Regions from separate parts of the Streptomyces sp. NPDC001787 genome, predicted to be linked through region 2. Evidence: riboswitches for the same ligand, from Rfam matches in the RefSeq annotation. Region 2 holds a riboswitch; each other region holds the start of a gene.
What was found. A riboswitch is a leader RNA that binds a small molecule or an ion and turns the genes downstream of it on or off. The one in region 2 is predicted to bind cyclic di-AMP.
Positions count from the first base shown of each region.

Region 1: linked by a shared signal. The riboswitch ahead of ABT170_RS18620 (transglycosylase SLT domain-containing protein) and the one ahead of ABT170_RS24810 (C40 family peptidase) in region 2 are both predicted to bind cyclic di-AMP.
Region 3: linked by a shared signal. The riboswitch ahead of ABT170_RS32655 (M23 family metallopeptidase) and the one ahead of ABT170_RS24810 (C40 family peptidase) in region 2 are both predicted to bind cyclic di-AMP.
Region 4: linked by a shared signal. The riboswitch ahead of ABT170_RS22360 (M23 family metallopeptidase) and the one ahead of ABT170_RS24810 (C40 family peptidase) in region 2 are both predicted to bind cyclic di-AMP.

Region 1 covers NZ_JBEOZE010000012.1:77,685-85,083, forward strand. The annotation lists gene ABT170_RS18610 (SpoIIE family protein phosphatase) at 1-1,574, shown strand, start outside; gene ABT170_RS18615 (FAD-dependent oxidoreductase) at 1,621-3,021, opposite strand; cyclic di-AMP (ydaO/yuaA leader) riboswitch at 3,510-3,668, shown strand; gene ABT170_RS18620 (transglycosylase SLT domain-containing protein) at 3,671-4,567, shown strand; gene ABT170_RS18625 (GMC oxidoreductase) at 4,755-6,398, shown strand; gene ABT170_RS18630 (carboxymuconolactone decarboxylase family protein) at 6,400-6,879, opposite strand; gene ABT170_RS18635 (NAD(P)H-dependent amine dehydrogenase family protein) at 6,876-7,399, opposite strand, start outside.
Region 2 covers NZ_JBEOZE010000019.1:120,268-127,666, forward strand. The annotation lists gene ABT170_RS24790 (cytochrome P450) at 1-728, opposite strand, end outside; gene ABT170_RS24795 (tryptorubin family RiPP precursor) at 806-895, opposite strand; gene ABT170_RS24800 (ATP-dependent Clp protease proteolytic subunit) at 1,472-2,107, shown strand; gene ABT170_RS24805 (hypothetical protein) at 2,115-2,423, shown strand; cyclic di-AMP (ydaO/yuaA leader) riboswitch at 2,973-3,137, shown strand; gene ABT170_RS24810 (C40 family peptidase) at 3,141-3,611, shown strand; gene ABT170_RS24815 (LysE family translocator) at 3,630-4,271, opposite strand; gene ABT170_RS24820 (LysR family transcriptional regulator) at 4,344-5,261, shown strand; gene ABT170_RS24825 (ATP-binding protein) at 5,343-5,774, opposite strand; gene ABT170_RS24830 (helix-turn-helix domain-containing protein) at 6,011-6,883, shown strand; gene ABT170_RS24835 (DUF397 domain-containing protein) at 6,929-7,135, shown strand; gene ABT170_RS24840 (aminotransferase class I/II-fold pyridoxal phosphate-dependent enzyme) at 7,128-7,399, opposite strand, start outside.
Region 3 covers NZ_JBEOZE010000032.1:70,159-77,557, forward strand. The annotation lists gene ABT170_RS32650 (PP2C family protein-serine/threonine phosphatase) at 1-710, shown strand, start outside; cyclic di-AMP (ydaO/yuaA leader) riboswitch at 1,028-1,180, shown strand; gene ABT170_RS32655 (M23 family metallopeptidase) at 1,192-2,223, shown strand; gene ABT170_RS32660 (aldo/keto reductase) at 2,423-3,367, shown strand; gene ABT170_RS32665 (PrsW family intramembrane metalloprotease) at 3,435-5,048, opposite strand; gene trmB (tRNA (guanosine(46)-N7)-methyltransferase TrmB) at 5,250-6,248, opposite strand; gene lhgD (L-2-hydroxyglutarate dehydrogenase) at 6,241-7,399, opposite strand, start outside.
Region 4 covers NZ_JBEOZE010000016.1:84,854-92,252, forward strand. The annotation lists gene ABT170_RS22345 (bifunctional acetate--CoA ligase family protein/GNAT family N-acetyltransferase) at 1-880, opposite strand, end outside; gene ABT170_RS22350 (HPr family phosphocarrier protein) at 1,041-1,322, shown strand; gene ABT170_RS22355 (GntR family transcriptional regulator) at 1,502-2,209, opposite strand; gene ABT170_RS22360 (M23 family metallopeptidase) at 2,450-3,268, opposite strand; cyclic di-AMP (ydaO/yuaA leader) riboswitch at 3,282-3,449, opposite strand; gene ABT170_RS22365 (M16 family metallopeptidase) at 3,696-5,078, opposite strand; gene ABT170_RS22370 (M16 family metallopeptidase) at 5,105-6,472, opposite strand; gene ABT170_RS22375 (DNA gyrase/topoisomerase IV subunit A) at 6,732-7,399, shown strand, end outside.

The DNA.
Region 1 (7,399 bases), on a different contig from region 2:
CCGAAGCCGCGGACCGGCTGCCCCGCGGCGTCTTCTCGCTCGACCGGCTCGGCCGGATCACCTATGTGAACCCGCTCGCCGAGAAGCTCCTCGCCCGCGGCCGGGGGGAACTGGTCGGACGCGTCCTGTGGGAGACCATGCCGTGGTTCGGGCACCCCGCCTACGAGGACCACCACCGGGCGGCCCTGCTCTCCGACGAACCCGTCCACTTCCTGGCCCGCCCCGCTTCCGGCGGATGGCTCTCCGTCTCCATGTACCCGGGCCACGAAGGGGTGACGGTCGTGCTCGACGACGCCGACCGGCCTGCCTACGCGCCGGAGTCCGTGCTCACACCCGGAGCCGGACTCAGCTCCCCGGCCGACCGGTCCGCCGCCCTGTACCGGCCGGTCGCCCTCGCCATCGCCCTGACGGAGGCGGTCACCGCCCGTCAGGTGTCCGCCGTCGTCACCGAGGAGCTGCTGCCCGCCTTCGGCGGCAGACAGCTGGCCATCTACCTGCTGAGCGAACGCCACCTCTACCTGGCCTGGGAGACCGGCTTCCCGAAGGGGTTCCTCGACCGGTTCGACGGAGTCGGGCTCGATGTCCGCATTCCCGGCGTGGAGACCCTCACCACGGGCCGTCCCCTCTTCTTCGAGTCCATGCAGCGGCTGGCGGGCGCCTACCCCGGCATCCCCATGGACGCCGACGTGGGAGCACGGGCCTTCCTGCCGCTGATCGCCTCCGGCCGGCCGGTCGGCTCCTGCATCCTCGGCTTCGACCAGCCCCGCGGCTTCAGCCCCGAGGAACGCACCGTCCTCACCGCACTGGCGGGGCTCATCGCCCAGGCCCTCCAGCGGGCGCAGCGCTACGACAGCGAATCGGCGCTGGCCCGCGGCCTCCAGGACGCCCTGCTGCCGCACCGGCTGCCCGAGATCGAGGGCGTCGACACCGCCGCCCGCTATCTCTCCGGTACCCAGGGCATGGAGGTCGGCGGCGACTGGTACGACGTCATCGAGACCGGCCGCGGGCTCGCGCTGGTCATCGGGGACGTACAGGGGCACGGTGTGGCGGCGGCCGCGACCATGGGCCAGCTACGCAGCGCCGTACGGGCCTTCGCCCTCAGCGGGCACGACCCGCAGGAGGTGATGAGCGGGACGAACAAACTGCTCATCGACCTCGATCCCGGCCAGTTCGCCAGCTGCTGCTACGTCGTCCTCGACCCGGTCACCGGCCGCACCCAGGCCGTCCGGGCCGGGCACCCGCAGCCCGTGCTGCGCCACGCCGACGGCACGACGGAGGTGCTCGACCTCTCCGGCGGAGTGGTCCTCGGCATCGACGGCGCGGCGGTCTACCCGGTCACCGAATTCCGGCTCGGCCCGGGAGCGACGCTGGCCCTGTTCACCGACGGGCTCATCGAGCGCGCGGGGACCGACATCGACGAGGGCATCGAGCGACTGCGCAGCACCATCGCCGAGTTCGGCCCGGCGCCGCTCGGCGACATCGCGGACCGGGTGATCGAGGAGGCCGGACAGGCCGAGGACCGGCCCGACGACATCGCGCTGCTGCTCGCCTCCCGCTGGACGGCGGCGGACTGAGCCCTCGCCGTCCGGCGGGCGCGGAACCTGCCGACGGGCCGGAGGATCAGGAACCGGCGGGGGCGTCCGTGGCGGGGGAGACCTCCGGCGCGCCGGAGGCGTCCAGCATCGCGGAGCGGTCCACGACCTTGATCCGCTCGCGGCCCTGCTCCGCGCCGAGCGCCTGCTCGTGCGCGTCCAGGCGGTGCCAGCCCTCACGGGTGGTGTAGCGGACACCGCGCTCGTCGAGGAAGGCGACGACGGCGTCCGGCTCCGGCTGGGCCGGGGCGGGGAGCCGGCCCTCGGCGCGGTCCTCCAGCAGGCAGGCGACCGTCTCGTTGGCATCGCCCTTGGTGTGACCGATCAGGCCGACCGGCCCCCGCTTGATCCAGCCCGTGACGTACACCGAAGTCATCGGCTCGTCACCGGAGACGACGCGTCCGGCGGCGTGCGGGACGGTGCCGGAGGCCACGTCGAAGGGGAGCTTGGGCAGCTCCTGCGAGTAGTAGCCGACGGCGCGGTAGACGCTCTGCACGTCCCAGTCGGTGAAGGAGCCGGTACCCCGGACGTTGCCGGTGCCGTCCAGCTCGGTGCGCTCGGTACGCAGACCGGCCACGCGGCCGTCCTCGCCCAGGATCTCGACCGGCGACTCGAAGAAGTGCAGGAACAGCTTGTGCGGCCGGTCACCGACGTCGCGTATCGCCCAGTTCTCCAGCGTGGAGGCGACCATGTTGGCCTGCTTGTTGCCCCGCCGGGTCTCGATGGACCCCGCGTCGTAGTCGATGTCCTCGGGGTTGACGATGACCTCGATGTTGGGCGAGTGGTCGAGCTCCCGCAGCTCCATGGGGCTGAACTTGGCCTGGGCGGGGCCGCGCCGCCCGAAGACGTGCACCTCCAGCGCCTTGTTGGCCTTCAGGCCCTCGTACACATTGGCCGGGATCTCCGTCGGCAGCAGCTCGTCGGCCGTCTTGGCGAGTACGCGCGCCACGTCCAGGGCCACGTTGCCGACCCCCAGCACGGCGACCTTCTCCGCCGTCAGCGGCCAGGTGCGCGGTACCTCGGGGTGCCCGTCGTACCAGGAGACGAAGTCGGCCGCTCCGTGGGAGCCGTCCAGATCCGCGCCGGGGATGTCGAGCGCGCGGTCGGCGTCGGCGCCGGTGGAGAAGATCACGGCGTCGTAGAAGGACCGCAGATCGTCCAGGCCGATGTCGTGGGGGTAGTCGACATTGCCGAAGAGCCGCAGCTGCGGCTTGTCCAGCACCTGGTGCAGCGCCTTGACGATGCCCTTGATCCGGGGGTGGTCCGGGGCCACGCCGTAGCGGATCAGACCGAAGGGGGCGGGCATGCGCTCGAACAGGTCGATCGACACACCCGGGTCCTGTGCGGCTTCGGATTTCAGCAGCGCGTCCGCTGCGTAGATCCCGGCGGGACCGGCTCCGACGATGGCGACGCGGACGGGGCGTGTCATGGCGTGTTGTTCCTTAGGGCGGACGAACGCGGGCAGGGTGCGGCGAGCAGCGGAGGTAAGGGTTGGCTTACCAGTCTCCAACGCACACGTTAAGCCCTGTCGCGTCCGGACGTCGGGCCGGGGTCCCGCGGAGCTTCCGGCCGGCCCGCCCCGAGGGCTCGAAATGGGCGATTTGAGCGATTGACCGGAATTGATCCCTCTCTTCATAAAAGATCATTCAGGCCGTTTGCCGGTTTCGCGCCTCGCGCAAATCGCCCTTATCGGACTCAGTGGTGAGCGTCACGTTCCGGGCCCCGGACGCTGTCACGCGCCGCCCGGTTCCCTTCTGTGCCGGGGAATCTGACTTCGTGTCGTGGGATTGCCGACAGGGGTTTCCGTCAATTGATCTTGCGAGGTAAATGCGATTCGGAATTCAGGGCTTGTTCCGATCAAGATTTCTCGCCTACGGTCACCGTCAATCCGGATGGAACGCCTAATCCTGCCGCCGTCCGGCAATCGAACCTACTCACGTACGGCAGGAGCGGGGGACCCAGGTAAGACGCCGGTCCGGTATCCGGACCGGCTGGGGTGAAGTCGCATTCACATGCGGCCAGGCAGCTCCAGCCTGAACCCGACAGCTCACCTCGCAGGCGGCGGAGAGGAATTCACCATGCCCGAAACGGGCAAGCACCGTCGTTCCACGTCCGCCCGTCTGACCCGCGGTTTCATCGCCGTGGGCACCGGCGGAGCCGCTCTCGTGCTCCCGCTGGCCGGTGCGAGCTTCGCCTCCGCGGCACCCGCGGCACCCGCGCAGCACTCCATCGCCGCCGAAAAGGCGGCGGCGCCGACTGCCGTATCCGTCAAGGAAATTGCCGCGCAGCAGTCGGGTGCCACGACCCATTCCGTGGTCGAGGGCGATTCGCTTTCCAAGATCGCCCGCAGCTATTCTCTCGGTGGTGGCTGGCAGAAGCTGTACGACGACAACCGAAAGGCCGTCGGTGACAATCCCGACCTGATTCACCCCGGCCTCAAGCTGTCGATCGGATCCAAGGCTCCGGCACAGCCCGGGTCCACCGTCTCCTCGTCCGACCGGAGCGAGGGGGGCGACCGCGCCGACCGCTCGCAGCGCACGAGCGCGCAGCCGGCCGCCAACGGCTCCGCCGCCGACGTGGCCACCGGTACGGTCACCGAGGCCGCCGCCGGTGCCGGCACCACCGCCGTGGCGGCCGAGCAGCCCACGGCGTACACGAACGACCTCGACGGCTGGATCAAGGAGTCGCTGGCCGTCATGGCCGAGCACGGGATCCCCGGCAGCTACGAGGGCATCCACCGCAACGTCATGCGCGAGTCCTCGGGCAACCCGCTGGTCGTCAACAACTGGGACTCGAACGCCGCCGCCGGAACCCCGTCCAAGGGTCTCCTCCAGGTCATCGACCCGACCTTCCAGGCCTACCACGTGCCCGGTACGTCGATGGACAGCCTCGACCCGGTCGCCAACATCACGGCCGCGTGCAACTACGCCGCCGACAAGTACGGCTCGATCGACAATGTGTTCGGGGCGTACTGACACCCGGCAGCCGCGGGAGTGAGTGGCAGGCCGGCGGGCGGTGCGGGGTCGCAGGACTCCGTGCCGCCCGCCGGCCTGTGCCGGTACGGCCTTGGGCCGGACTGCAAGTTACCCGTGAGTGTGTAGTGACTTACCACGCGTTCGACAGTAGAACCTGTTTCACTCTGTCGAGAGTGAGGGATGTCACATGAGTGACACTACCATGCAGAATGCGGGATCCAAGGGCGTCTCGCGTCGAAGATTCCTTGCAGGAACAGGTTCTCTTCTTGGGGCCGTGACCCTGGCGGGTCACCCGGCCTCGGCCAGGGCGGAGACCGGGGTGGCGACCGCCGGGATCGATCCCGGGGCCCATGTCCCGGCCCTGGTGATCGGCACCGGATACGGCGGCTGCGTCGCCGCGCTGCGACTCGCCGAGGCGGGCGTGGATGTCCATATGGTCGAGATGGGCATGGCCTGGGACACCCCCGGGCCGGACGGCAGGATCTTCGCCAACACGACCAGCCCGGACCGCCGTTCCTACTGGCTGCGGACCAAGACCAAACAGCCGCTCAGCAACTTCCTGGGCTTCCCGATCGACCGGAACATCCCGCGCTACACCGGGATCCTGGACGCCGAGGAGTTCGGCGGCATCACGGTCTACCAGGGCCGCGGCGTCGGCGGCGGCTCGCTGGTCAACGGGGGGATGGCCGTCACCCCCCGGCGCGAGAACTTCGGCGCCATCCTCCCCACGGTCGACGCCGACGAGATGTACGGCACCTACTACCCGCGCGCCAACGCCGGGCTCGGGGTCGGCACCATCGACCCGGCGTGGTTCGAATCCGCCGACTGCTACCAGTACGCCAGGGTCGGCCGCAAGCACGCCGAGCGTTCCGGCTTCCCGTTCCTCTTCGTGCCCGCCGTGTACGACTGGGACTACATGAAGCAGGAGGCGGCGGGCACCGTCCCGAAGTCCGCGCTGGCCGGCGAGATCCTCTACGGCAACAACTACGGCAAGAAGTCGCTGCAGAAGACCTACCTGGAGCGGATCCGAGCCACCGGCAGGGTCTCCGTCTCACCGCTGCACAAGGTCACCTCGGTCGCCCCCGCCGCCTCCGGCGGCTACACGGTCGTCATCGACCAGCTCAACACCACGGGGGACACCACCGCCACCAAGTCCGTGACCGCGGACCGGGTGTTCTTCGCCGCGGGCAGCGTCGGCACCAGCAAGCTGCTCGTCATGCTCAGGACCACCGGCGCCCTGCCCCGCCTGAACAGCGAGGTCGGCAAGGGGTGGGGCGACAACGGCAACGTCATGTGCGGCCGGGCCAACCACATGTGGGACCCGACCGGCAAGCTCCAGGCGTCCATTCCCACGGGCGGCATCGACAACTGGGCCGCGGGCGGAGCGTTCGCCGAGGTCGCGCCGCTGCCCACCGGGATCGAGACGTACGCCTCGTTCTATCTCTCGATCACCAAGAACCCGAACCGCGCCGAGTTCGTCTGGAACGCGGCGACGGGCAAGGTCGACCTGAACTGGCAGACCGCGTGGAAGCAGCCCTCCATCGACGCCGCCAGGACCATCTTCGACAAGATCAACAGAAAGGAGGGCACGATCTACCGGACCGACCTCTTCGGCACCTACAAGATCTGGGGCGATCACCTCACCTACCACCCGCTCGGCGGCGCCGTACTGGGCAAGGCCACCGACAACCACGGCCGCCTGCACGGCTACCAGGGCCTGTACGTCATCGACGGAGCCCTGATCCCCGGAAACACCAGCGTCAACCCGTTCGTCACCATCACCGCGCTGGCCGAGCGGAACATCGAAGAGATCATCGCCACCGACCTGTGAGTCAGTGACCGGGCAGCACACACACCGTGTCGAGGCCCAGGACGTGGTTGAGCCGGCCGAACACCAGCCAGGAGCCGATGCTCATCGTCAGCTCCACGATCTCCAGCTGGCTGTAGGCCGCGCTCATCCGCGTCCAGAACTCCTCGTCGAGACCGTGGTGGTCCAGGGAGTACCGCTCGGCGTACTCCGCGGCCAGCCGGGTCCGGACGTCGAACGCGTCGGTGGTGCGCCAGGCGGCCACCGCGTCGGCGAACGAGTCCTCGACCGTCTCCCCGTCCCGCTCGGTGCGCCAGTCCAGGCAGAACGCGCACCCGTTGATCTGGGCGATCCGCAGCCGCGCGGCTTCGAACTCGCGCAGCCCCAGGGTCGTGTGGTCGTACACCGACATCGAGAAGCCCGCGGCGGCGACGCCGATCCCGGGGACCATCTCCCCCCACACGTAGGCGATCGCGTCCTTGCCTTCGGGAATGTCGATGTTCATCGCTGTCTCCTTCCGAGCTTGCCGGCTGCGGGCCGCAGCGGGACGTCGAGTGCGTCGTACAGTCCGGGTTCCGCGTCCACGAGCCAGTCGACGGCGCCCACGAGCCTGCCCGCCGCGGTGGCGTTCCCGCCCGCCGAACGATTCTCCCCCTCGTCGGTGGCCTCGATCGTGACCTCGATGCGCGGGCGTCCCTCGATGACCACCCGGTGCGCGCCGTCACCGTCGGGAGGCGCCGGCCAGTGCGGTGCGCAGGACGGGTGGATGCGCGTGACGTGTTCGATGACGATGCGGGGCTCACCGCCGACGATGCCCTGCACCTCGAACCGCACCGCGCCCTGCGTGCCCGCCCCGAACTCACCCATCGTCCTGGTGGTCACCGAGGTCTCCAGCGGACACCGGTCCACCGTCTCGCGGATACCGTCGAGCTCGACGCCCAGTGCCCTGGCCATCAGCCGTATCTGTCCGCCCCACACCATGGTCGGGACCGTCGGGGCGAGCATCAGCGGCTCGTGGTCCATCG
Region 2 (7,399 bases):
ACGTCCGAGAACTCCGGGGAAGCCACTCGCAAGATATTCCACGACGGGGGAAGCAGCCGGAGTGCCTCAAGGAGGATATTCCGATTCGATACGTCGTCGCTGAACGGAGCTCCGAGCCACAGGGCGCTGGTGACGAGCGCGGAGACGGTGAAACACACCGGTGCCGCCACTCGCCGGTACAGGTACATGGCATAGCGTCGGTCACTGTAGTTCTTGGAATCGACAACGAGAGCCGCGAGTTTTGACAGCGGTACGTCCGGACCGGGCCTGCGCAACAAAGCGGCACCGGAGGCGACGGCCGACCAGGTCAGTTTCGGGGTCAACTCCAGTCGGCGGTCGACCAGAACCCGGAATCGCCGGCTTTCGTCTCCGAAAACGAGATCCCGCAGGTAGACGTGCGCCACATGCGGCCACCGGCCGGTCAGGTCGACCGCGCCGTCGAGGGGACGCTGCAACGCGGTTCGTACGTCCGAGCCCACGGCTTGCATAAAGGTGGACGCATCGGCACGGCTGACAAGCCGCTTCTGGACGGGTTTGAAGGTAGGCCTCTCCTCCGCGTTGGCCGGCCTGCTTCGCAGCAGGCCATCCATCAGATCGGCACCGGACACGCCGATCGTGTCGGGCTCCAGACGGAACAGCGACTCATCGCGATAACGGCTCAACAGCTCGTCGAGCCTGGGCGCGAACTCAATGACCCGACCGCTCCCGCCGGCGCGGAGCATAGACATGGGTGAACTCCGTGGGTAGGCGGCTCGCGTCGACAAGAATTCCTGACCGACGCGAGCCCGGCATGGAAACTAACTGATTAGATCCAGCCGTACCAGGCGTAAGCCTTGAGGCTCTTCTCCGGGCGGAACTTGTTGACGAGGCGAACGAGCTTCATGAAAACCTCCATGCGTGATGAACGAGACGCTTGTCCGACGACAGGAGATATGAATACCGGACGGAATTCCCGGTATTCATTTCAACTGCCGTGGGAAGTTAAGACCTGCTAGATGTATATGTCAAGTGACTCACATCACTGCCTGAATTGACTCATTCACGTTTCGAGTTCACAGATATTCACATCTCGGCAAATCGCACCGAATTCATCGATTGGCGCACAAATACGGACACTCCCGGGGGGCGGATGACCTCGAATGCGGTGGTTCGACCACGCCGGCCCGACAGGCGCACCTCCTGCGGGACGAGCACGCCGCTCCCGGCAACCGCGCCTCGGCGAACTCCGCGAACAGCCCCGGCAGGAGGGCGGGCGCCGCGGCGATGAGCCCCACCCGCGCCCGCGCGTCCTCCTGAACCGCCCGGAACAACACGTCCGCTTCCACACCCCCACCATCACCTTCTGTACGTCCTGTACATTTCTTACGGACGCGGCCGCAGGCACTCCAGGGACCACGTGCCCGGGAGCGGCGTGCCCGCAGAACAGCGACCCACCGAGAAAAACCGCGCAGATCCCAGGAGAGGCATCGCCATGATCCGACCTGCCGCCCGTTACGTCCTGCCGGAGTTCACCGAGCGCACCGCGACCGGGACCCGGACCCTGGACCCCTACTCCAAGCTGCTGTCCGAGCGGATCGTCTTTCTCGGCACCCCGGTCGACGACACCGCGGCCACCGACCTGATCGCGCAGTTCATGTATCTGGAGCACGCCGAACCGGACCGGCCCATCTCGCTCTACATCAACTCCCCCGGCGGCGAGTTCAACGCCATGGCCGCGATCTACGACACCATGCAGTACCTGGCGTGCGACGTGGAGACGTTCTGCCTCGGCCAGGCTTTCTCCAGCGCCGCCGTGCTGCTGGCGGCGGGCGCACCGGGCCGCCGACATGCCCTGCCCGGCGCCCGGGTAGTCATCCGGCAGCCGACGCTTGACGAACCGGTCCGGGGCCAGCCGTCCGATCTCGAAATCGAAGCACGCGAGCTGATGCGGGTGCGCGAGATGCTCGCGGCCATGCTGGCCCGCCACACGGGCCGGTCCACGGAGCGGATCACCGCCGACATCGAGCGCGACACCATCCTCGACGCCCGGGCCGCCCTGGCGTACGGGCTCGTGGACCACGTCATGGAGAACCGCGGCCCGTCCCGGCCGCCGCACCCCCCGAGGTGAACCGACCATGCTTCCACCGGAGTATCCGCCGCTCCCCGCGCTGACCCGCGCCGAGGGGGAGTTCATCGACCGTTACCTGGAAGTTCTCGACCAACTGGGCCGGATCAACCCGGCCCGCGGCAGTGACACCTATGGCGCGCTCCGGGCCGCACAGGCCCTGGCCTCCCGGGCTACGGCGCTGCGCGACGCCCTGGCGCTGATGCACGAACGGGGTGAGGCGCAGATCCACGCGTCGACGCTGGCGCGGGCCATGCGCCTGCTCGACGGGGAACGCCGCGCCGGCCGGGTCACCATGCCCCCGCCACCGGTGGGCTGACCCCGTCCCAGGCCCGCCACCGGGCCGGGGATTCCGCCCGTCCGCTCTCCCGGCACCGGCTCCGGCTCCGTACCCGGCACCTCATCCGCCACCGGCTCCCGGCTCCCGCTCACGGGGAGCCGGGACTTCGCCACGCCCGGTCCGGCCTGGCCACGCCTCACCAAGCCTCGCCCCGCCACACCTCATGCGCCCTTCCGCGCCCCGCCGCACCTCTCCGCGCCCGCCCCGCGACACGCCCGGCAAGGAGATCAGATTTCCTCCCTCGTTCGGCGTAGGCGGTCCCCCTCGCGAGGGACAGCCCAACTTGCGCTCAGCGCGTGGACAGTACTCGGAATCTGACGTTCCGTCGCTGGTACGAGACTGGTCGCGCAGCCCGGCCGAGGGCGGAAATCGGGCTCGTCCACCCGAACGGATCAGTCGTGACGACTCTCACAAATCGCTGTTTCAGCTCGGAAATCCGGCACTCCGTGAGTCAAGATCCCTGGGACGACAAGCCCCCGCCACCGCGGCGGGGCGGTCCGGGCGGACGCCGAGTCCTGCCGCTGCCCGGATGACTGGTCGACAGAAGTGGATCGGCAGGAGTGGAGGACCCGAGCACAACGGGTCGGCCGGGCAACCGGTCGCCCCTCGGGGTGAAGCCGCCAAGTGCGGCCGGGCAACTTCGCCAGCCCGAACCCGACAGGTCATCCTTCACAGGCGGCTGACGAAGGGTTGCGCATGACTGCGCAGGTACATGTCCCGTCTCTGCTCACCCGGGCCGGTACGGCCTCGGTCCTCACCTTGGCCGTCGGCTCCGCCATGCTGGCGCCGGGGCTGGTCAACGAGGCCGAGGCCGCCACGCACTCGACGAAGGCGCTCACGATCGCCGCGTCGAAGAAGGGATCGCCCTACAAGTACGGAGCATCCGGTCCGCGCCGGTTCGACTGCTCGGGGCTGACTCTCTACTCCTTCAAGAAGGCCGGCAAGAAACTCCCGCGCACGGCCCAGCAGCAGTACAACAAGACCCACCACATCTCGAAGTCGAAGCGGAAGAAGGGCGATCTGGTCTTCTTCCACTCCGGCCGCAGCGTCTACCACGTGGGCATCTACGCGGGCAAGGGGAAGATCTGGCACTCCCCGAAGACCGGGGCGGTGGTCCGGCTGGAGAAGATCTGGTCGAACAGCGTGTGGTACGGACGGGTCCGCTGACCTACGGCCGGACCCGCTTCAGCGCAGCAGCGGTCCGGTCACCAGCACGAGTCCCAGTGCGGTGAGCGCCGCGCCGCTGCCGCCCTCGATCGCACGGGCGGTGCGCGGCCGGCGCAGCCACCGCCCCAGCCGGTCCACCAGCAGGGCCACGGCCGGGAACCAGACGAGCGCCAGCGCCACGACGACGGCCGCGAGCAGCAGGGTCCTGGGCAGCGGCGGCTGCCCCTCGGGCACGAACTGGGGCAGCAGGCTGAGAAAGAGCACCGGCGCCTTGGGGTTCAGCGCGTTGGTCAGAAAGCCCTGTCGCAGGGAGCGTCCCAGCTCCTTCCGCGCGGGACCGGCCTCCGGTTGCGCCGGCCGGTCCGGCTCGGCGGGCCGCCGTCTCAACGCCGACAGGGCGCCGATGCCGAGCCAGAGCACATACGCGCCGCCCAGGAGCTGGACGGTGCGGAACAGTACGGGCAGGGTCACCAGCACTGCGGCCAGGCCCGCCACGGCCAGCGCGGTGTGCACCAGCAGTCCCCCGGCGACGCCCAGCGCGGTGGCGACCCCGGAACTGCGCGAGGCGAGTGCGTTGCGTACGACGACGGTGAAATCGGCGCCGGGCAGCGCGACCATCCCCGCGGCGACTCCCGTGAAGGCGAGCAGTTGTGCGTCCATGGTTACACCCTGGACCGGAAGAGCCTTTAGCGTGTACTTGCAATCTTCTGGGTCTGCCAAAAGGAACGCTTAATGTACGACCCGACACGGCTGGCGGCGCTGGTGGCGGTCGCCGAGGCCGGATCGATCACGCGTGCGGCGGCGCGTCTGGGCTACACCGCGCCCGCGCTCTCCCAGCAGCTGGCCAAGCTGGAGCGCGAGGCCGGTGCGGCGCTCCTGGTCCGTCATCATCGCGGGGCACGGCTGACGGCGGCCGGTGAGCTGCTGGCGGGCCGGGCCAGAAGAGTCCTGGACGAGCTGGACCAGGCGCGGCACGAGCTGGCCCGGCTGGCCGGGCTCTCCGGAGGCCGGCTGCGGGTCGGCACGTTCACCACGGCCGGAATCCATCTGCTGCCGCCGGTCCTGAGCGCGTTCCGGCGCGCACATCCGGATGTGGAGCTCGCCGTGACCGACTACGAGCCGCCCGGGGGAGTCACCGCCGTGGCTGCCGGCGAGGTCGATCTCGCCCTGACCCATGCGTACGAACCCGCGTCCGCGAGTCCCCCGCCCATGGGCGTCGTCGTCGAGCCTCTGCTGGTCGAGGAACTGGTCCTCGTCACCGCGGTCGGCCACCGGCTCGCCGAGGGGACGGGCCGGCTGCCGGTCGCCGAGCTGGCGGGACGGCCGCTGATCAGCAGCGCGCCCACGCATCCGCCCCGGCGCGGGGTGGAGCGCGCCCTGGCCGAGGCCGGCGCCACCCCGGCCGTGGTGTGCGAGTCCCCCGGCTACGCCCTGGTGTGCGCGCTGGTCAGCGCCGGGCTCGGGGTGGCCGTGGTTCCGGAGATGGTCGCCGCGATGTCCCCGACCCCGCTGGCCGTGCGGCGGCTGGATCCGGCGGCCTTCCGCCGGACGATCTCCGTCGTGCACCGGGGCGACCGGGCGACCTCCGCCGCGTCGACCCTGCTGGCACTGATGCGCAGCGGATTCGGACGGGGCGCGGCGCCGAGGTAGGACCGACCGGGACGCCGGGGCCCTGCCCGGACGCCGGGGCCGTGCCCGCGAGCGGTGGACCCCGGCGCGCCCGCTCCCCCGTCAGACCTGACCCGGAACCGTCCAGGGCAGGGCGATCCAGACCGTCTTGCCTCCCTCGGGGGTGGGAGTGACGGTGAGCTGTCCCCCGTACTCCTTGGCCAGGGCCCGGATGATCACCATGCCGCGTCCGTTGTCCTGCTGGACGGCGGCCGGCAGCCGCTGGGGCCAGCGGGGGTGACTGTCCGTCACACCGAGCCGCAGCTCCTCCTCCCGGTCCAGCCGGAGGTCCACGGTGAAGGTGGGGGACAGCCCGAACGTGTGCTGTACGGCGTTGGTGGCAAGCTCCGAAACGATCAGCCGGATGGTGTCGGCGATCTCGGTGTCGTCGGCCAGCCCCCATTCGGCCAGTATCCGGGCGACATACCTGCGGGCCGAGGAGACCGAGACCGGATCACTCGGCAGGGTGACGGTTGCTTCTTGATGATCTGCCATGGCGACGCCGTCCCTTTCCCGCCCCGGCCGACCCGCGATCGGCCGGGATTGTGCTTCGCGCCAGATTGCCACTGATGCTGCCCTCTGTAACGACGATCGGCCAAGATATGCATATATCTGTCGCTCAAAGCGGTGAACTCTGCCCCGGCGGCGCTCGAACGCGCGGCACACTGACCTCTCTGCGGGCCGGTCCCCGTGCGGGCCCGGCTCTCCCTGCACAGCGGAAGGAGGCCGGCATGCTGCACGGTCCCGTGGTACGCCGACGCAAGCTCGGAGAGGAGTTACGCGGCCTGCGCCACGCGTCCGGGCTGACGAGCCGGGACGCGGCGCGGCTGCTCGGCTGGCACCAGTCGAAGGTGAGCCGTATCGAGACGGGTGCCAGTGGTGTCAGCCCCGCCGACGTGACCCGGCTGCTGGACGCGTACGGCGTGCGCGACGCCCAGTTGCGCGCGCTGCTGGAGGTGCTCGCGGGTTCGGCGGGCGGCGGCGGAACAGGCTGGTGGCACGCGTACCGCGGGCTGATCCCTCCCCAGTACCGCGACTTCATCAGCCTGGAGTCCCAGGCGAGGACCGCGCGGACGCTGGAGACCTCGGTGGTGCCGGGACTTCTCCAGACCGCCGACTACGCCCGCGCGGTGACCCGGTCCTCATTGGACGGCCTGCCGGCCGGACAGCTGGATTCCCTGGTGGAGGTACGGCTGACCCGGCAGGGCGTCCTGCGGGCGAACCCGCCGCTGCGACTGACGGCCGTACTCGACGAGGCCGTACTGCGGCGCGAGGTGGGCGGCCCCGAGGTGATGAGGGACCAGTTGTGCCATCTGACCAAGGTGGGTCAACTGCCCCACGTGCAAATTCAGTTACTGCCGTTCACGGTCGGGGGGTACATCGGCCTGACCGGCCCTTTCGTAATTTTCTCCTTTCCGAACATTTCTGATCTGGATGTGGTCGTTCTTGACCACTTGACGAGTAGCCTCTATCTGGAGCGGAAAGAAGACCTTGAGGCGTACAGCTCGGCCTTCCGCACCTTGCAGGCTCACGCGCTGTCGCCGGAGCGTTCGTTGGATCTCATCGCCGCGATCAGCCGCGGCGGCCAGGGGGACTCCGGCTGACCGGCCGTGCTCCCCGCGCACCTTCCGACTGCCCGAGGGAGCATCATGTCCGACCGCCTCGCACAGCCCGCGTTACGGTGGCGCCGCAGCAGCCGCAGCACCGGAATGAACAACTGTGTGGAGACCGCGCCGCTCGACGGCGAACACCTCGCCGTACGGGACTCCAAGGACCTGGACCGGATCCCGCTGCGGATCTCCGCGACGGCGTGGACCTCGTTCGTGACAGGGCTGCACGACCGGCCGGTCAGCTGACCGGAGCGGTCCGGGTCCCGGGAGCGGTGCGTACGACGGTGGCCACCGCGTCCGCGATCTGCTCCCGGGTCAGGTCGGCCCGCGCGGTCAGCCGCAGGCGGGAGATTCCGTCCGGCACCGACGGCGGACGGAAGCACCCCACCACGATCCCGGCCGCGCGGCAGTCGGCCGCCCAGCGCACGGCCGCGTCCGCGGAGGGCGCGCGCAGGGAAACCACGGCGGCGTCGGGCCGGACGGCGGTCAGCCCGGCCGAGGTCAGCCGTT
Region 3 (7,399 bases), on a different contig from region 2:
ACGAGGCGGCCCAGGCGGACGAGTTCGTCGGCGGTGACCTGTTCGCCGTGGCGGACACCCCGCACGGCGTACGCCTGGTGCTCGGGGACGTACGGGGCAAGGGGCTCGACGCGGTCGAGGCGGTGGCGGTGATCATCGGGGCGTTCCGGGAGGCCGCCGAGCAGGAGCGTTCGCTGGAGGGGGTCGCCCAGCGGCTGGAACGGGCGCTGGCACGGGAAGGGACCCGGCGCGGCGGGCTCGACGCGATGGAAGGGTTCATCACGGCGGTGCTCGTCGAGATCCCGCCCGGTTCCCTCTCCTTGCGCATCGTCAACCGGGGGCACCCCGAACCGATCCTGCTGCACGCGGACGGAGCGCTGGAGGTGCTGTCGCCGACCGTGCCCGCGCTGCCGCTCGGGATGAACCTGGGTGCGTGGCCGGACCGGGCCGACGAGTGGGGACTGCCGCCCGGGGCGACCCTGCTGCTGTTCACGGACGGCCTCTCCGAGGCGCGGGACGCCTCCGGGGCCTTCTACGACCCGGCGGCCAGGCTGCGGGGCCGGATCTTTCCCGGGCCCGAGGAACTGCTCTCCGCGCTCACCGACGATGTCCGGCTGCACACCGGCGGCCGGTCCACTGACGACATGGCACTTCTCGCGGTGGGAAGGCCCGCTGAGGGACAGCCGGAGCGCCGGACGACCGTGAGGATCGTGGGCCGGGGCGATGAATGAGCGGGACGTGCGGGCGCGAGGCGCCGGCGTGACATGCGGACGGACGGGCGTGACATGTGGACGTGCGGGCGCTCCGGTTGCCGGGCGATACCACCGTCCGTAATCGAAGGACACCGCTCCGCATAACGTTTGATGCGACGTCAGAAATCAACTAGTGATCGAATCGTGCTCTGCTCGTCCGATTCGGGACGGTTGCGTCCTGTAAGTCCAGGCCGAAGTCGCGAACGATCACTCGGAAGAGCTTGGAATAGGACCCGTCCGTCTATTAACGTTCGATAACGCAGCGCGGTCGTCCCAGTCGTCGCAAGAGGCGGCACCGTGCGCGAGCGCCGAATCCCGCAAGGGAACCGGGGAACCACCTACATGGGGTGAATCGGACACCTGTGTCTCGTCAGAGACGGAGGGGCCCGTAGGAGACCTTCCTGCTCCGAACCCGTCAGCTAACCCGGTAGGCGAGAAGGAAGGAAAGGAGTGCGCCCACGTGGCGTCCAACAAGCCTGCCCCCGAGGCCCCGTCACCCTTCGCCACCGGCAACTTCGGTGACGCGGACAGGACCTGGGAGGAATGGAATCCCACCGAGGAGTCCATCCGGCCCGTGCGCGGCAGGCACCGCGTAGCCAAGCAGCGGGGACTCGCCCGTAGCTCCACCGTCCTCGGCGTCGGTGTCATCGCGGCCGTCGGAGCGGGCGGCATGGCCACCGCGCAGAGCAAGCCGCCGGTCTCCATATCTCTTCCCGATTCCCTCGCGGCCAGTCTCCCCGACGCCAAGTCCCTTCCCGGTGTGGGCTCCTTCCTGTCCGACGACGAGGACAAGAAGCCGGTCGCGACCGCACCGCTCACCTCCGCGGGCATCACCGACGCCGAGGCGGAGCAGGGCACGACCGACCCGGGCGAGGCACTGCGCGCCCGCATCCTCCAGCAGGCCGAGCAGCAGCAGGCCAGCGCCGACGCCGAGGCCAAGGCCGCCGAGGAGAGGGCGGCAGCCGAGAAGGCCGCCGCCGAGGCCAAGAAGCAGCAGGACAAGGCCGAGGCCAAGGCCGCCGCCGAGAAGAAGAAGGCGGAGGAAGCGGCGAAGAAGAAGGCGGAGGCCGAGCGCCTCGCCAAGCTCGCCGCCAGCTACGCGCTGCCGACGTCCTCGTACAGCATCACCTCGACCTACGGTCAGTCCGGGACGATGTGGTCCTCCGGCCACCACACCGGCCTCGACTTCGCGGCGCAGAGCGGCACCCCGGTCAAGGCCGTGCACAGCGGCACCGTGAAGTCCGCCGGATATTCCGGCGCGTACGGCTACCGCACGGTCCTGGTGCTCGATGACGGCACGGAGATCTGGTACTGCCACCAGTCCTCGATGAACGTGTCGGCCGGTCAGAAGGTCAGCACGGGCGACACCATCGGCCGTGTCGGTGCCACCGGCAACGTCACCGGCGCCCACCTCCACCTGGAGGTCCACACCCCGGGTGGCTCCGCCATCGACCCGATGAGCTGGCTGCGCAGCAAGGGGCTCACGGTCTGAGAACCCGTTGGGTGATCTCCGGGCGGAGGTCACCCGGCAGGCTCCGGGCCCCCGCACCCGCACCGCGCTCCCCCCGCGCCCTCACCGGGCGCCCCCGAACCCCGGCAGCCCTGACGCACACCCCCCGACGTCAGGGCTGCCGGTCCGTTGTCATGGAATAGCGCCCCCGGGTGCTCTCGTTGAACCCTCTATGACTTCTGTGACTTCTCTGCGCCCGCTCGGTTCCTCCGGCCTTCAGGTCTTCCCCCTCGCCCTCGGCGGCAATGTCTTCGGCTGGACGGCGGACGAGGCACAGTCCTTCGCTGTGCTGGACGCGTACGCCGCGGCGGGCGGCAACTTCATCGACACCGCCGACTCCTACTCCGCCTGGGTCCCCGGCAACGAGGGCGGCGAGTCGGAGACTGTCATCGGCAAGTGGCTCGCCTCGCGTGCCAACCGGTCCGACATCGTCGTCGCCACCAAGGTCGGCGCCCACCCCGCGTACAAGGGGCTCTCCGCCACCACCATCAAGTCCGCCGCCGAGGAATCGCTGCGCCGGCTCGGTACCGACCACATCGACCTGTACTACACGCACTTCGATGACGAGACCGTCCCGGTCGAGGAGATCATCACCGCCCTCGACCAGTTGGTGAAGGACGGCAAGGTGCGCGAGATCGCCGCCTCCAACATCAGCCCGGAGCGGCTCCAGGCGTCCCTGGACTTCTCCGAGCGCGAGGGCCTGGCCCGTTATGTCGCCCTCCAGCCGCACTACAACCTGGTCTCCCGCGACACCTACGAGGGTGCCCTCCAGGACACCGCGGCCCGCGGCGGTCTCGCCGCCGTCCCGTACTTCGCGCTGGCCTCGGGCTTCCTCACCGGAAAGTACCGTCCGGGTACGTCGGTCGACAGCCCGCGGGCCGAGGGCGCGGGCCGGCACCTGGAGTCGGAGCAGGGCCGCAAGGTGCTGGCGGCGCTCGACACGATCGCGCGGGAGCGCGAGGCCGAGATCGCCACGGTCGCCCTGGCCTGGCTGGCCGCGCGGCCGACCGTCGCCGCACCGATCGCCTCCGCCCGCACGGTCGAGCAGCTGCCCGCGCTGGTCGCGGTGGCCGGCCTGCACCTGACGGACCAGGAAATCGCCGCGCTCACCGAGGCGTCGGCCTGATCCACGGCGGGACCGGTCCGGCACGCGGGCCGGTCCCGCCGACCGGGCCGGGCGCGGGGCGGCCCGGCTACTGCGGGGGACGCAGATACGGGTTGGTGCCGTCGTACTGCTGGGGCGGGATCGCCTGCTGTGCGGGCCTGTACTGCTGGGGCGGGAACTGACCCGCGTACGGCGGTCCCGCGTGCCCGTACGGCTGCGGAGCCGGCGCCGCGTACGGTCCTGGCCCCGGGTACGGGTACGGCCCCGGCCCCGGCCCCGGCCCTGGATACGGCCCCGGCCCTGGATACGGGCCCGGAGATGCGTACGCGTGCGGGTACTGCTGCTGCGGGAACTGCCCGCCGTACGGCGCGACCGGGCGGCGGGGGTGCGTGTGCGGTCGGCCGGTGGCGTGGGCCGCGTACGTCAGAGCCGGACCGGCGATCTCCCGGCGCTGCCACAGGTGGTGCAGCAGCTCCCGCTCCCGCCCGGCGAAGTCCGGGCCCGCCGAGTCCAGGCGGGCCCTGCGGCGCAGCCCGGCCAGGGACGTCGCGAAGGACTCGTACTCGGCGACCGCCCGCGCCGCCGCCCGGCCGCGGGCCCGGTCGGGGTGGCCGTGCCAGTGGCGGGCCAGATCACGGGCCATGCCGCGTGCCCGCATCGAGGAGAGCGCGAGCGGTTCGGCCGGGGTCAGCCAGCCCGCCGCCGCGTACGCGGGCAGCTCGGCGGAGAGCGTACGCAGCTCGCGCCGGCGCATGAAGACGGCCAGCCAGGTCACCAGCCCGAACGCCGGGACCATGAAGATCCCGTACACCGCGTAGAAGCCGTACGGGCCGAAGGCGGAGGAGCCGTTCCACAGGGCGTGCATCCCCATCGCGAGGAGCAGGCCCAGCGCCGGCAGCAGGATCCGGCGGACCCGGTGGCGGCGCGCGCCCACGGCGGCGAAGCCGAAGCCGATGCCGGTGAGCACGGTGAACAGGGGATGCGCGAACGGGGACATCACGATCCGGACGAAGAACGTCCCGGCGGTCATCGAGCCGAGCCCCGTCACCCCCAGCTGCTGGTCCTCGCCGAAGGCGTTGCCCAGATAGAGGATGTTCTCGGTGAAGGCGAAGCCGGTCGCGGTGAATCCGGCGACCACGATGCCGTCGACGATGCCGCTGAACTCGCGCCGCCGGAACAGGAAGATCAGCAGTACGGCGGCGGCCTTGGCGCTCTCCTCGACGATCGGGGCGATCACGGTGGCGCCGAGGGTGTCGGCGCCCGCCGGGTCGGCGGTGGCCGTGGCGATCCAGCGCGTCGCGAACGAATTGGCGATGATCGCGACGAGCGCGGCGGCACACGCACCCCAGGCGAAGGAGAACAGGAGGTTGCGCCAGGGGCCCGGCTCGACCCGGTCCAGCCAGCGGAAGGCCGCCATCAGCAGCGGCACGGGCAGCACGGCCAGCCCCAGCCCGACGAGGAATCCCTCCGAGCCGGTCTGCTCACGGACCAGGGACAGGATCACCAGCCCGCACAGCGCGAGCGCGACGATCACCGCACCGGCGCGGAATGCCTTGCTCCGCCACACCATGCCGACGCGGCGCGGCCGGTAGCGCCACTGGCCACGCTCCGGAACGGCGCCCAGGATCTCGCCGAGCCGTCGCTCCTCAAGAACCGGGACGGCCGGCTGCGGCTGCTGGTGCTGCACGGACCCGTCGGACACCCCATGACCCTAACGACCGGGACTGACACCTGACCATCCGCGCCGGGGCACACGGCCGGTTCGCACCGGTCACCGCCCGGCTGCCGACGGTCAGGCCGCCGGTTCGTGGTCGGCCGCAGGCTCGTGGCCCGGCCACCGGTTCGTGGTCCGGCCGCCGGTTCGTGGTCCGGCCGCCCGGCCGCTCACGGCGGCGCCGACGCTTCAGACGCGGGCGAACAGCAGGTCGTGGACGACGTGCCCCTTGTCCAGCCCCTGCCCCTCGAAGCGGGTCAGCGGGCGGAACGCGGGCCGCGGGGCGTATCCGCCGTCCGCCCGGGTGTTCTCGAAGAGGGGGTGCGCGGTGAGGACGTCCAGCATCTGCTCCGCGTACGGCTCCCAGTCCGTCGCGCAGTGGACCACGGCGCCCGGCCTGAGCCGCTGGGCCACCAGGTCCAGGAACTCCGGCTGGATCAGCCGCCGCTTGTGGTGCCGCGCCTTGGGCCACGGGTCGGGGAAGTACACCCGGAGCCCGTCGAGCGAGTCCGGCTTCAGCATCTCGCGCAGCAGGATGACCGCGTCACCGTTGGCCACCCGTACGTTGGACAGGCCGGCCCGGTCCGCGAGCCCGAGCAGATTGCCCTGGCCGGGGGTGTGCACATCGACGGCGAGAATCCCGGTGCCCGGGTCGTCGGCCGCCATCTGCGCCGTGGCCTCGCCCATGCCGAAGCCGATCTCCAGGACGACCGGCAGTCCGTCGAACAGCTCGGCCGTGTCCAGGACGCGCAGCCCGTCGATGTCCAGGCCCCACTTCGGCCACAGCCGCTGGAGGGCCTCCTCCTGACCGGTGGTGACCCGGCTGCGGCGCGGCTGGAAGCTGCGGATACGGCGTTCGTGGTGGGAACCGGCCGGATCGGCGGCGGGCCCGCCGGGGAAGCGCGGCTCCTGACGGAGCCTGCGCTGCCGCTCGAAGGAGGCCGCACGCCGGGCAGCCGCGTCGTCGGCGGCGCTGACGTCGTCCGCGGCACTCACGACGTCCGTGGCGCTGGCGCCGCCCGCGGCACTCACGTCGCCGGACGCACTCACGTCGTCGGCCGCCCCCGGAGCACGGGGCGCGTCGGACGCAGGGGACGACGCGTCGGAGGCACGGGAAACGTCAGGAGCGTCCGCGACGTCATGGGCGTCGGGGACATCAGGCGTGGGGTTCAGAGGCTGCTCAGACACAATGACCCGATTCTACGGCGGGCGGCTTCCACCCCGTGCCGCGTGCCCGCAGCAGTGCCCGCCGTGCCACCTCCCTGCCGATGGGCAGCGAGGCCGTGGCGGCGGGGGACGGGGCGTTCAGCACATGCACGGTGTGCGGGGCCTCGCGGATCAGGAAATCGTCCACCAGCGTGCCGTCCCGCAGGACCGCCTGGGCCCTGACCCCGGCGGGCGACGGCCGCAGATCGTCCTCGGTCACCTCGGGCAGCAGTCTCCGCACGGCCAGGGTGAACGCCCGCTTCGACAGTGAACGGTGCACCTCGCCCGCCCCGTACCGCCAGTGTCTGCGGGCGATCCGCCAGGACCCCGGCCAGCTCAGCGTCTCCAGGAGCTCACCGGGGCGCACGACCGGCCAGCCGTACCCCTCCCGGGCCAGGGCGGGCACCGCGTTCGGCCCGACGTGGACGGAGCCGTCGACACCCCGGGTCAGATGCACCCCGAGGAACGGGAACGCCGGGTCCGGCACCGGATAGACCAGCCCGCGCACCAGCTCCGGCCTGGCCAGCTCGTAGTACTCCCCCCGGAACGGCACGATCCGCACACCGGGGTCGTCGCCCGCGAGCCGCGCCACCCGGTCGCAGTGCAGCCCCGCGCAGTTGACCAGCACCCGGGCCCGGACCACCAGACCGCTCGCGGTCCGCACCGCCACACCCCAGGGACGCCGGTCGATCGCGGTGACCTCCGCCCCGTAGCGGACGATGCCGCCGGCGGCGGTGACCTCCTTCGCGAACCGTGCCGCGACCGCCCCGAAGTCGCACACCCCGGTCGTGCCGACGCGGATCGCCGCGAGCCCGCGCACATGCGGTTCGTACTCCGCGATCTGCGCCGGGCCCAGCTCCCGCACCGGCAGTCCGTGCTCCCGGCCGCGCTGCACCAGGCCGTGCAGCCGGGGCAGCTCGCACCGCTCGCTCGCCACGATCAGCTTGCCGGTCACCGCGTGCGCGATGCCGTGCTCCGCGCAGAAGCCGGCCATCTCGGTGGCGCCCCGCACCGCGTAGCGGGCCTTGAGCGAACCGGGTCGGTAGTAGACGCCGCTGTGGATCACACCGCTGTTGCGCCCGGTCTGGTGCCGGGCCGGGCCCGGCTCCTTCTCCAGCACCGTCACCCGGGTG
Region 4 (7,399 bases), on a different contig from region 2:
CCACCGCCTCGGGCACCCGGTGGGCGGGGACGGCGATGACGGCCAGGTCGACCCGCTCGCCGATCTCGCCGACGGAACGGTGCGCGGGGACGCCGTCCAGCGTCGTCAGGCTGTCGTCGAAGGCCTTGTTGACCGCGTAGGCGCGCCCGGTGAAGCCGGAGCGGAGGAGATTGCGCAGGACGGTGCGGCCCACCCCGCCGGGGGTGCGGCCGGTGCCGATGACGGCGACGGAGCCGGGGGCCAGCAGCCGCTGCACCGAGCGCGACTCGGCCCGCTGTTCACGGCCGCGCTGGACGGCGAGGGACTCGGCGGTGGGTTCGAGGTCGAGGGTGAGGTGGACGGAGCCGTCCTCGAAGCTGCGCTGCTGGGTGTACCCGGCGTCCCGGAACACCTTGATCATTTTGTTGTTGGCGGGAAGCACCTCGGCGGCGAAGCGGCGGATGCCCCGCTCGCGGGCGACCGCGGCGATGTGTTCGAGGAGCGCCGAGGCCACCCCGCGGCCCTGGTGGGCGTCCTGGACGAGGAAGGCGACCTCGGCCTCGTCGGCGGGAGCGGAGGCGGGCCGCCCCTGCTCGTTGATCCGGTCGTAGCGGACGGTCGCGATGAACTCACCGCCGATCGTGACGGCGAGGCCCACCCGGTCGACGTAGTCGTGATGGGTGAAGCGGTGCACGTCCCTGTCGGAGAGACGCGGGTACGGGGCGAAGAAGCGGTAGTACTTCGACTCGTCGGAGACCTGCTCGTAGAAGCTGACCAGCCGCTCGGCGTCGTCGGTGGTGATGGGCCTGATGCGCGCGGTGCCACCGTCGCGGAGCACCACGTCCGCTTCCCAGTGGTCGGGGTACACGTGATGCGGACTCTGCTCCGGCTTCGGGTGCATGGCCAAAGCCTACGGCCGGCACACCGGTCGCGGAGGGGGCGGGGCCGGGGCAGTCTGGGGAGGCCGACCGGTGGCGCGGCCGGAACGGAGGTCGGGCACAGCACCGCGCACTGCATGAGAGACTGGTCTAGACAACCATTGATTCGTGAAGGGCAGAACCATGGCTGAGCGCCGCGTAAACGTCGGTTGGGCCGAGGGCCTGCACGCCCGCCCCGCTTCCATCTTCGTCCGTGCCGCCACGGCTTCCGGCATCCCGGTGACGATCGCCAAGGCCGACGGCAACCCGGTGAACGCCGCCTCCATGCTCGCCGTGCTCGGCCTGGGCGCGCAGGGCGGCGAGGAGATCGTGCTCGCTTCCGACGCGGACGACGCGGAGGCCGCCCTGGACCGTCTGGCGAAGCTGGTCGCCGAGGGTCTTGAGGAGCTGCCCGAGACGGTCTGATTCCCGCACGGATCAGACCGGGGTTTCTTCCCCGACCGAGCCGCGGTATCCCGACGGGGAACCGCGGCTCTTTCATTCCCATCGGCAAGCGATTACCGCACGGCATGACTCCCCGACCTGATTCGGGCAACGGAAACAAAGCCCTGCGGAATTACTTCGCTTTGTATACGGCGTAATTGTTAATTCCGGGCACTCGCGATGTTTACGCCGTGTTGCGGATCGCTCACCCGGTCCCGGCCCGGAGCGCCGGCTCCCCGGCGGGCGGTGCGGCGCGGCCGGTGCGCGGAGATGGCCCGCTCGGCGTGCTGGGCGGCCAGCGCCCTGGCCCGTTCGGCGTCGCCGCGCGCCACGGCGTCCACGATGGCGCCGTGTTCGGCCCAGGAGTCGGCGGGGCGGACGGGCCGCTCGACCGCGTACATCCAGGCGGTCTTGTGGCGCAGCTGGGTGAGAAGGGCGATGAGGCCGGGGCTGCCGGAGGCCTGCGCGAGGGTCTCGTGGAACCAGCCGCCCAGGGGGCGCAGATCCTCGCCCTCGCCCCTGCGGGCCCGCTCCTGGCCCAGCCTGACCAGGCCGCGCAGCACCTTGAGATGGGCCTCGGTGCGCCGCTGGGCGGCACGTGCGGCCCCCAGGGGCTCCAGGAGCATCCGGAGCTCCAGCAGGTCGGCGGCCTCCTGTTCGGTGGGCTCGGCCACACACGCGCCGGCGTGCCGGCGGGTGACGACGAAACCTTCGGACTCCAGGGTGCGCAGCGCCTCGCGGACCGGGACCCGGGAGACTCCGTAGCGCCGCGCGAGCACCTCCTCGGTGAGGCGGCTGCCGCGCTCGAAGACACCGGAGACGATGTCGTCACGGATTGCCGTGCATACCGAATGCGCGGGAATGCGCATGTCCGAACCTCCGCCATATTCCCCGCGAAGAACGCGGCCGGCCGACGCCTGTTCCGTGACTCTATGACAATCGGCCGGAATTTCCGATGGCGCAGGGAAATCCGGGGGATATCTTTCGGTCACCGGGCACCTCGGCGGAGGGTCCGGTGACCCCGCGGCTCCGGCGGCTCCCACGGCTCCGGTCCGGGAAACGCGGAAGGCCCCGGCGGAGCCGGGGCCTTCCGCGGGGTGCGGAGACGGTCAGACGTCGAGGCCGTGGGCGCGCAGGTAGGCGACCGGGTCCATGTCGGAGCCGTACTCGGGCGTGGTACGCGCCTCGAAGTGCAGGTGCGGGCCTGTGGAGTTGCCGGTGGAGCCGGAGAGGCCGATCCGCTGGCCGGAGGTGACGCTCTGGCCGACGGAGACGCCGATCGAGGAGAGGTGGCCGTACTGGGTGTACGTGCCGTCCGTCATCCGGAGCACGATGTTGTTGCCGTACGCGCCGCCCCAGCCGGCCTCGACGACCGTACCGGCGCCGACGGCGACGACGGAGGAGCCGGAGGCCGCGTGGAAGTCCACGCCGGAGTGGCTGCCGGAGGACCAGAGCGAACCGCTGGACTGGTAGCCGGTGCTGATGTACGAGCCGGCGACCGGGAGGTGGAAGGAGTTCAGCCGGGCGCGTTCGGCGGCGCGGGCGGCGCGCGCCCTGTCCTCGCGGGCTTCCTCGGCGCGGGCCTCGGCCTTGCGTTCGGCCTCCGCCTTCGCCCTGGCCTTGGCGGCGGCCTTGGCCTCGGCTTCCGCGAGGGCCCTGGCCTTCGCCTCGGCGGCGACCTCGGCCTGGTGCTCCTGGACCTTCGCCTGGGCGTCGATCTGCTGGGCGAGCGTGGCGTCGATCGCGATGACCGCGGTCAGGCCGGTGTCGCCGACGGGGCGGGCCTCGGAGTCCGCGGCGAGGGCCGGGGAGGCCATACCGCCGATGACGCCGGTGGTGGCCAGAGCCGCGACGCCGGCGACCTGGGCGCGCTTGCGCGTCAGGCGGCTCGGGGCACGGTGCTTCCCGGTGGCACGGGTGAACGCCATGGAGGGGCTGATCCTTTCCTTCCTTCTCGCCTACCGGGTTAGCTGACGGGTTCGGAGCAGGAAGGTCTCCTACGGACACCTGGGCCTCGTACGGGGCACGGGCGTCCGATTCACCCCAGGGACTTCGTGGGTCCCCGGCTCCCCAGGCTCGCGCCTGACGGGGACTCGGCGATGGCTGCCCGGCGCCGCGGGCGCGGCATACGGATGACGGACAGCGGAGCCGACGCTAAGCGGCACAACTTTCCCGCACCAAACGGACAGCGGGTTTTGTCGCTCATCCCACAGGACAGAAGGGCAATTTCCCTGACAAAGGGAATTAAGGGGGCAAAAGGGAAGACCCCGGCGCGACGAGTCGCACCGGGGTCCCCTGTGCCCCGGTATGCGACAGCGGGAGCATCGAGCGCCCGCTGACCGCGTACCCGGAGAGTCAGCCGCTGACGACCGAGACCTCACCGATGCCGAGGGCCTTCACGGGCTCCTCGATCTGCGCCGCGTCCCCCACCAGGATCGTCACCAGGCGGTCCACCGGGAACGCGTTGACCACGGCGGCGGTCGCCTCCACCGTGCCCGTCTCGGCGAGACGGGCGTAGAGGTGGGCCTGGAAGTCGTCCGGGAGGTGCTGCTCGACCTGGTCGGCCAGGGTGCCCGCGACCGACGCCGCGGTCTCGAACTTCAGCGGCGCGACCCCCACGAGGTTCTGCACGGCCGTCTCGCGCTCGGCATCCGTCAGCCCGTCGGCCGCCAGGGTCCGCAGCACCGTCCAGAGGTCCGCCAGCGCCGGTCCGGTGGACTCGGTGTCCACCGAGCCGCTGATCGCCAGCATCGCGGCGCCCGCCGGCCCGGAGGCCGAGCCCGGAGCCGTCGAGCGCAGGACCTGGCCGAAGGCGCGGACACCGTAGGTGTAGCCCTTCTCCTCACGCAGCACCCGGTCCAGCCGGGAGGTGAGGGTGCCGCCCAGGCAGTAGGTGCCGAGCACCTGGGCCGGCCAGACGCTGTCGTGCCGGTCGGCGCCGATCCGGCCGATGAGCAGCTGTGTCTGCACCGCGCCGGGACGGTCCACGATGACGACACGGCCGGTGTCGTCTGCGGTGATCGGCGGCACCGGACGGGACTGGCCGGCGTTTCCGGACCAGTCGCCGAGGGTGTCGGCGAGCAGCGCGTCCACGTCGACCCCGGTGAGATCGCCGACGATCACGGCCGTCGCGGTGGACGGGCGGACATGGGCGTCGTAGAAGCCGCGCACGGCCGCCGCGTCGATCCGCCGCACCGTCTCCTCGGTGCCCAGGCGTGGGCGTGACATGCGCGCGGTCGCCGGGAACAGCTCCTTGGAGAGCTGCTTGGCGGCGCGCCGCGCGGGGTTGGCCTGCTCGTGCGGGATCTCGTCGAGCCGGTTGCCGACGAGGCGCTCGATCTCGCTCTCGGCGAAGGCCGGGGCCCGCAGCGCTTCGGCGACCAGGCCCAGCGCCTTGGCCAGCCGGGAGGCGGGAACCTCCAGGGAGACCCGGACGCCGGGGTGGTCGGCGTGCGCGTCGAGCGTGGCACCGCAGCGCTCCAGCTCGGCGGCGAACTCCTCGGCGCTGCGCTTGTCCGTGCCCTCGGACAGTGCCCGGGACATGATCGTGGCCACGCCGTCGAGCCCCTCGGGCTCGGCGTCCAGCGGGGCGTCCAGGAAGATCTCCACGGCGACGACCTGCTGGCCGGGGCGGTGGCAGCGCAGCACGGTCAGCCCGTTGGGCAGGGAACCGCGCTCGGGGGCGGGAAACGCCCAGGGCCGGGCCACGCCGGGGGCGGGCTGCGGGTGGTACTCCATGGCTACTCCAGTCGCGGCGGCGTCGCTCACTTGTCCGCCCCCTCGGGCGCGTCGGTGCCTTCGGTGTCGTCGTCGGCCTCGTCGGCCGCCGGCTCCAGCGGCTCGTAGACCAGCACCGCCCGGTTGTCGGGGCGCAGCGCCGCCTCGGCGGCCGCCCGGACCTCCTCGGCGGTGACGTCCAGCACCCGCTGCACGGCGGTCAGGGCGAGCTGCGGGTCGCCGAACAGGACGGCGTACCGGCACAGTTCATCGGCGCGGCCGGCGACCGTACCGAGCCGGTCCAGCCACTCGCGCTCCAACTGGGCCTGGGCCCGTTCCATTTCCTCGGGCGTGGGGCCCTCGGCGGCGAACCGCGCCAGCTCCTCGTCCACCGCCGCCTCGATCTGCGGCACCTCGACGCCGCCGGACGTCTTGACGTCCAGCCAGCCCAGCGAGGGCGCTCCGGAGAGCCTCAGCAGCCCGAATCCGGCGGCCACGGCCGTACGGTCGCGGCGGACCAGACGGTTGTGCAGCCGGGACGACTCACCGCCGCCCAGCACGGTCAGCGCCAGATCCGCGGCGTCGCAGGCCCGGGTGCCGTCGTGCGGCAGCCGGTAGGCCGCCATCAGCGCACGCGCCGGGACCTCTTCCTGAACCACCTCGCGCAGCTGCTCCCCGATCACCTCGGGCAGCGTGCCGTCGCGCGGCGGCTGCTTGCCGTCGTGGGCGGGGATGGAGCCGAAGTACTTCTCGATCCAGGCCAGCGTCTGCTCGGGGTCGATGTCGCCGACCACCGAGAGCACCGCGTTGTTCGGGGCGTAGTACGTGCGGAAGAACGTACGCGCGTCATCGAGGGTCGCGGCGTCCAGATCGGCCATCGAGCCGATCGGGGTGTGGTGGTACGGGTGACCCTCCGGGTACGCGAGGGCGGTCAGCCGCTCGAACGCGGTGCCGTAGGGCACGTTGTCGTAGCGCTGGCGCCGCTCGTTCTTCACGACGTCGCGCTGGTTCTCCATGGACTCCTCGTCGAGTGCGGCGAGGAGGGAGCCCATCCGGTCGGCTTCCAGCCAGAGAGCCAGCTCCACCTGATGGGTGGGCATGGTCTCGAAGTAGTTCGTCCGCTCGAAGCTGGTCGTCCCGTTGAGCGAGCCACCGGCCCCCTGTACGAGCTCGAAGTGCCCGTTCCCCTTGACCTGGCCCGAGCCCTGGAACATCAGGTGCTCGAAAAGGTGAGCCAGGCCGGTGCGTCCCTTGACCTCGTGGCGCGAACCGACGTCGTACCAGAGACAGACCGCGGCGACCGGGGTCAGATGGTCCTCCGAGAGCACCACACGCAGACCGTTGGCCAGGCGGTGCTCGGTCGCTGTCAAGCCGCCGGAGCCGGCCTGTGCTGTGGCCGTGTGACCCATGGGCATGTACGTCCCTTCGATCGCGATACTGGATTTCCTGCCAGAGCTGCCACTGTAAGCAAGCGCACCGACACCTGGCGAAGTTCCCGTTCCGTCGATGTTGCTGTAGATGCTGCCGCAACCGGGGCCCGTGGCGGGTCCCGTGGGGCCCCTTCGGACCGCTTCGGACGGGTCGAGGTCGGCGTTGTCAGTGCGGCGGTCCACAATGGTCCGCGTCAGAACCTCAGGTTGCCCGATCAGAATCCGTGAAGGAGTCGCAGCCGCGATGGCCCGCCGTAGCACGAAGACCCCGCCGCCGGACGACTTCGAGGAGAAGATCCTCGACATCGACGTCGTCGACGAAATGCAGGGCTCCTTCCTCGAGTACGCGTACTCGGTGATCTACTCCAGGGCCCTGCCCGACGCCCGCGACGGTATGAAGCCGGTGCACCGCCGCATCGTGTCCCAGATGAACGAGATGGGACTGCGCCCCGACCGCGGCTATGTGAAGTGCGCCCGTGTGGTCGGCGAAGTCATGGGTAAGTTGCACCCGCACGGCGACGCGTCGATCTACGACGCGCTGGTGCGGATGGCACAGCCGTTCTCGATGCGGCTCCCCCTCGTCGACGGACACGGCAACTTCGGCTCGCTCGGCAATGACGACCCGCCGGCCGCGATGCGGTACACCGAGTGCCGGATGGCCGACGCCACGTCGTTGATGACCGAAGCCATCGACGAGGACACCGTCGATTTTCAGTCGAACTACGACGGCCAGGAGCGGGAGCCGGTCGTCCTCCCCGCCGCCTATCCGAACCTCCTGGTCAACGGGGTGTCCGGAATCGCGGTCGGCATGGCCACCAACATGCCCCCGCACAACCTGGGCGAGGTCATCGCCGCCGCCCGCCACCTGATCAAGCACCCGGGCGCCGACGTGGAAACGCTCATGCGCTTCGT